One region of the Pseudoalteromonas sp. KS88 genome, then DNA from elsewhere that is predicted to be linked to it. Evidence: riboswitches for the same ligand, from Rfam matches in the RefSeq annotation. Region 1 holds a riboswitch; the other holds the start of a gene.
The links. A riboswitch is a leader RNA that binds a small molecule or an ion and turns the genes downstream of it on or off. The one in region 1 is predicted to bind cyclic di-GMP.
Positions count from the first base shown of each region.

Region 2: it holds a riboswitch for cyclic di-GMP, as region 1 does, so the genes downstream of both, C7Y70_RS09280 (chitin-binding protein) here and C7Y70_RS03550 (calcium-binding protein) in region 1, are expected to answer to the same signal.

Region 1 is NZ_PYHV01000007.1:3,746-7,176, forward strand. It holds gene C7Y70_RS03550 (calcium-binding protein) at 1-1,442, opposite strand, end outside; cyclic di-GMP riboswitch class I at 1,483-1,567, opposite strand; gene C7Y70_RS03555 (hypothetical protein) at 1,881-2,288, shown strand; gene C7Y70_RS03560 (O-antigen ligase family protein) at 2,336-3,431, shown strand, end outside.
Region 2 is NZ_PYHV01000014.1:157,109-160,539, forward strand. It holds gene C7Y70_RS09275 (S9 family peptidase) at 1-1,015, opposite strand, end outside; gene C7Y70_RS09280 (chitin-binding protein) at 1,134-1,703, opposite strand; cyclic di-GMP riboswitch class I at 1,809-1,893, opposite strand; gene C7Y70_RS09285 (efflux RND transporter permease subunit) at 2,204-3,431, opposite strand, start outside.

The sequences.
Region 1 (3,431 bases):
AGACCTAACAATGCAACTAGTTCAGCTTCGTAATCGCCTTCTAATTCTTGAGTGGATTGCTGTTCAACCTGCTCTGAGAACGTCAACGTATCAATACCTATTGCAAAGAACATATCATCGTATGCCCCATCCGATTGCTCTGCAACTTTATCAAGTGATACGTTAAGCGCGTAGTTAACATCACTTTCATTACTACCAATAAACGCTTCAATACTATTAAACTTACTTTCACCTAAATCAATATTAACGGCATTATCACCATTTACGTCATCCATTTGGGCAATCATATCAAAACCTTGACCGCCATTTATAGGTCGGTCAATTTCTTCGGCATAAAAAGTGTCATTCCCACGTCCGCCAACTAATCTGTCTATACCACTGCCACCAACTAGTACATCGTTTCCATCACCACCATTTAAGAAATCGTTGCCTTGGGCGCCTTCTAAGCGATTATCAAATTTATCGCCCTGGATCGCATCATTATATTTTGAGCCAATAGCATTTTCGATACTAACAAGATTATCGGCTTCAATCTTGTCAGACTTTACGGCTTGTAATAGCTCTTTCCAGCTTAGAGAGTTCTTATCAGCCATACTTACTGAGAAACCTTGATCTAAACGTACATTGACACCATGACCATCAACTGTGCTACCGAAATAGCTAGCAGTATCGGAGCCTAAACCACCGTGAATGTAATCAGAGCCTCCAGCACCCTTAATAATATTATCACCAGAACTGCCTTGGATGACATCTCTGAAATTTGTGCCTGTGAAATTTTCAACATTAACAAATTTGTCGGCCGCAACCTCACCTAACTCTATTTTGCTATTTATTTCTTTCCATGTGTAATCAAATTTATTTTGGTAATCAGTTGCCCAACCTTTATCCATGCGAGCGTAGACACCTTGCTCCGTTGTTTCACCAAAGAAGTTAATAGTATCGTTACCTTCGCCAGCGTCTACAAAATCGCCCCAGCCTTTGCCAGTTTTAATAACATCGTCCCCGGTGCCGCCATAGAGTGAGTCAAGTCCAGCACCGCCATTTATATAATCATTTCCTGACATGCCATAAATTGTATCTGATTTACTTGAACCTTGAATTATATCTGCATAGTCAGATGCAATTAAAATTTCAAAATTTTCAACTGTATCGTGCGCAACAGTTCCATCAGCTATTTTTGCATTTAATTCTTTCCAACTAAATAAAGATTTATTATCAATACTTGTGACCCACCCTTGATCTAGACGTATATACAGGCCTTCACTTGAAGAGCTGTAAGATAATAAATCAGTGTCGTTACCACCATTTAATCTTGCGCCGAAATCGACGTGATTAACGGTAACTGAATCATTACCAGCCAAAGTATTTATATATTTACCGTTGATAAGCGTATCAAAAAGGTCTATTCCGTTTGTACCAAAGAAAGTTTGTTGCAGATTCATGATAAGAGATGCCTCACATATAAATTTTGTAAAAATAATGTTCAGCAACCCGGCTGTCATCCTAATTAATTAGGAGACCCGTGGCTTTCCGTCCTTGACTCACACCAAGTTTGGCTTTTTTAAGTTCGTGTATTTAATGTACGCATCTACCTACTTGATCTATCAAATCCAAATGAATATACAGTGTATATTTGATCATCAAGATGCGTTTATTAGGTACAAGTCTAGCGTCCCTAAAATAACAATACAAGAGAAATATATTTTTTCCTATATTGTTGTATTAATAGCATTAATGCCAAAATGACAACCTTGTCATTTCTTTTACTTACCATCTCTTTTGTCAAAGAAATAGGTGCAAAAAAGCTAAGAATATATATAATCATTCTTATCAACGATGCTGAATATTGAAACAATTACTAAGTAAGGATAACTAGGAATATGAAAAAAACATTTTTGATTTTTGGATTACTTGCTCTATCTTCATCGGCCTCTGCTAATCAAAACACGGGTGAAGCGTCTAACCTACCTTTAGAGCAACTAAGTCAGTGTTTAACTTTAATTGATGAAGATAAGGAACAATGTTTATCACAGTTAATTAATGGCCTGGCTTTAGGTGACGAGCAGCAAGAATCTTTTTTCGCATTCGCTAAAGCTAATGGTCTCACCGAAGATGAATTGCTTGTTTATGCAAGTACAAACCCAAATCTAAATCTAGAATTGATTAGCTCTGGAACAGCAGTCGGTGGACAAAATAACTTAGGTATCAATTCTGGTACAGGTACACCATTGGCAAGTGCAACCGGTTCAGGTAGTGGTGGCGGTGGTAGTGCTGTCTCAGACAACTAGCCCATTATGATTCTAGGGGGCCCAATAGCAGGGCTTTTTTATAATATATGATTAATAAGTTTATATTTTATAGTATCTGCTGTTTAATAGTTTGGCTCCCAATTCCTCTGGGCAGCAATAGGCCTTGGGCATGGGCAATTTCCGAAATAGTTGTTTTTGCGCTTTTTATTCTGCACCTATTTTCTCACTCAAAAACGAAGACTGCCTTTTTCCCGCCAACCAATACATGGCCAATTTTCTGCTTAATTGGAACTTTAGTTTCTACCCTTATTTTACAATTAGCATTCTATCTGAGCGTTGACCCTATACAGACACAAATTTTATTATTAAAAACCATTAGCTTTTTTTTATTCGGATGGCTGGTGTGTGTTTATACAAATAGTAAAGCACGAATCTCAAAGGTTGTTTATACGTTAATTATTGCAGGTTTATTTCAAGCCACTTATGCTACTATTCTTAACCTCTCCCCCAACTCAAGCACTCCCTTTTTTGGTTTTCAATATGCTGAACGTGCGAACGGCTCATTTATTTATCACAACCATTTAGCCAATTACCTTGCTATGATTTTAGCTATAGGCATCGGCTTTATTATTAGCGAATTGAAAGTTTCTCCTAATTCACACACTAAAGCCCGTTATTATGTAAGAGATATTATACAAAGCATGTTATCGAAAAAATTAATTATTCGCTTGTGTTTAATTGTAGTCGTTACTGCTCTTTTGCTTACACGCTCTAGAATGGGAAATGTGGCTTTCTTTGTATCTTTGGCTATTGTAGGTCTGTATGCATTACTTTTTTATTCTAATAAGCCATGGTCCTTAAAATATTTAATTACCAGCTTTTTTGCTATTGACATAATAATTGTTGGAACAATATTTGATGCCGAAAAGCTTCAAACGCGCTTAATAGAAACAAGTTTTCTTGAAGAGTCCCGCGATGAAGTTGTACGTGATTCACTCACGTTGATCGAAAACTCTTCCTTAATTGGCAACGGAGGGGGTAGCTTTTACGGATTATTTCCAACTAGTCAATCTCTGCCCTATTCGGGTTTTTATGATCACGCTCATAATGAATATGTTCAATTTGCTATCGAGTTCGGACTGATCAGTTCGTTCCTAGTCTTTATATTATCCCTCTACATAC
Region 2 (3,431 bases), on a different contig from region 1:
CATCAAAGATTTCAACGCCTTCTAACAATACATTGTCACGATGAGCCGTGTGCTCTTGCCATAATGCTTTATCCGATATTGTAGCGATAGTGGCGGTCATCAAGCGAAAGTTCTTAGCCTGCCAATTACTCACGATATAAAAGGTGTCGCCGAGTTTATCAATATCGAATTCATGGCCCTCTTCGCGCGGCATTAACTGCTTAAACTCACCTAGAGGTTGGTCTGCATCAAGCACCCAAGTGTCGTTGGTTTCTGTGGATGCTAAATCAATAATAATTAAACTTTCATCGCGACTTTTACCCAGCCCCATAAAAAAGCTACTGTCGTGTTCTTCGTATACTAATACATCGTCTGCTTGTGGTGTACCTAGCACATGGCGAAACACCTGAAAGCCGAGCAGCGTTTTGAGATCTTTTTTTACGTAAAAAACTGTCTTGTTATCATTTGCCCATACAACTTGGCCTTCTGTGTTTTCCAACACATCATCCAATAACGCGTCTTCATCAATAGATTTAAATTTAATCGCATAAATACGGCGCCCTTCAGTATCTTCTGAATAAGCAAGCAACTGCTCATTAGGACTTACAGCCACTTCTCCAAGTTCATAAAATTCAATCCCTTGTGCAAGGCTATTTACATCAAGTAAGAGTTGCTTATCTTGCATGGTAATATCGCGGCTGCGATAGTGGCGGGCATACTCATCATCACCACGCACTTCTGCGTGATACCAAAATTGGCCATCTTTAACCGGAAAACTGTTATCGTCTTTTACTATTCGCCCTTTTAATTCTTCAAATAACTGTGTTTGAAGCGGTTTCATTGGCGCAAGCTGCTTGTCACAATAATCATTCTCTGCTTTTAAATGCGCCAATATTTCACTGTTTTCTCTATTATCGTCACGCATCCAATAATAATCATCAATACGTGTTTTATTATGTGTTGTTAAAGCGTGTGGTTGCTTGCGCGCACGTGGCGCGTTAGAAAGGGCAGATAATGATAAATTTTGTTGAGACACAGCTGAGCCAGTAAAAGTTTTTGTTGAGCCCAGTTTACCATATTTTTTAAATACGCATAAAAAAGCCCACTCAAAATGAGTGGGCATAAAAATGCTAAATAGCATCAGAGGGAACTGTTTAATTGCACGACACTTGCTGCCATGCTAAACCCCAACTTTGACCTACGCCGGGTTCATAAAGCGGGTTACTTTCTTCTTTTACTTTACAAAACTGGTCAAATGGCCAAGGTTTGCATCTGTAGATCAACCCTGTTTTGGGCTGTAAAACTTTAACACCTGCATTATAATCGCAACTTTTGTTTGGGTAAACATAGTCATACGCAGGTTCATCTTTTTTTTCGTTGTCGCATTGAGCTATACAGTGAAAGGTCAGCTCTGCATTTATAATACCCGATCCTTTAAGGGCATAAATCTGATTAGAGCGATAAGCAACAACCAAACCATGCTCTGTCATTTTGCCCGCTTCCACGAGCGGAATATACATGTTGATATGTTCCGCTATATATCGCGGCCAGCTCTGCGGCTCACCTTGCTCACTGCTGGTAATCTTATAATCAAATGATAAATCGACTAGCTCTCCTTGCGCGTCATAAAAAGTTACCGTCACCATATCACCCACAAATAATCGGGTATGATGATTTAAGCAACCTATTGTCGACCACTCTCCGCAGGTCAATGACGAATGCATAAACAAAGCGACACCTTAATAACACTTAATAGGTACTATCTAACATTTAAAGGGCAAAAGAAATACTTTTTAATTACGCAGGTACACAATAAGACAATAACTATGTGTAGCAGCCCCGCTATCTTAGTTTTAAAACCTTAGATCGGAAACTTTGCGTCCTAATCTTTCGACTAGTTTGCCAAAACAATTGGATTATAGTGCCCCACTATACAAATATCAAACAAAAGAATGTAATCAACTATATACAAGTCATCTCAAGGTACGAGTTAAAGTTAAAATTAAACCAAGCCTTTGGGCGCTTAATAGGCACTTACTCTTATCGTTGTTCCTTTTTAAACGGGACTGTCATTTTTACAAAGTAACGCCTTGATATTAAGCCATGTGAAGCGCTTTACTCTGCATTTTGAGGTGGTTTGGATATATAAAAACTAGCACTTAAAACCGACTAAAAAAAAGCCAGTACAAAATGCACTGGCTATTTATTTGCTGTTCAAGAATACTTAAGCGAGTTGTTTTTTACGCTGAAATAAACCTTTAATTTTATTAAATATACCGCGAAAGAACCCGCGAATATCACTTAATATAATGTACAAGCACGGTACTAATAATAAAGTGATCAGCGTTGCGAACATTACGGCAAAACCAAGTGCAACAGCCATTGGAATAACAAACTTCGCTTGTAAGCTGGTTTCAAACATTATAGGTAAAACACCGGCAAATGTCGTAATTGAAGTTAGCAGTATTGGCCTAAAGCGGGCACAGCCTGCTTCAATAACCGCTTCTTTCACGCTTATTCCACCACGGCGTGCTTGGTTAACAAAGTCAGTCATTACCAGCGAGTCATTGATCACAACCCCAGCTGCCGCGATTAAACCAAAGCCTGACATTAAACTGATATCCAAACCAAACCAATAATGGCCCCAAATAGCACCCGTTAAACTAAACGGAATAACCGACATAACAATTAATGGCTGCGAATAACTCTTTAACGGTACAGCGAGTAAAATATACACCAAGAACATGCCGCCAATAAAAAACATGATTTGTTCGTTGGCTTGCGCTTGCTGCTCCTCGATAGCACCACCTAGCTCAGATTTTACGCTTGGAAACTCTTCCTTAAGTTGTGGTAGCAAGTTGTCTTTTACTTGTTTAACTACTTCACCTGGCTCAATGACTTCTTCATCGATACTGCCATAGACATAAACCGTACGATAGCCACCTTCACGACGAATATAACTAATCCCCGGTTTTTCAGTTAACTCAACCACATCACCGAGTAATACTTCTTTACCCTGAGGGGTCGTTACAACAGCATGCTTAAGTGATGAAAATGCTTCACGTGTTAATTTAGGGTAACGCACCATTACACGTACTTCTTCGCCACCACGAATAACACGTTGCGCTTCACCACCGTAGAAGCTAGCGCCAACTTGGTTGGCAATGGAAGCTAAGTCTAACCCTAAGTCATATGCAACAGGTTTTAAGCTCATTTGTACTTCTTTGCTTGCAGGATCGATCGTTGAACTAATATCAAACAACCCTTCTTGCTGTTGCAATAGCTGAATAAAACGACGACCTGCGTCATTTAAAGTATCAATATCGGAGCCGAAGAGTAAGTAACCAAACTCACCATTGCCGCCCCCGCCATTCACATCATCTTGGATCGTCAACGACTTAACACCTGCGATATTAGGCATTGCCTCGCGCCAACGACGTGATAGCTCAAAT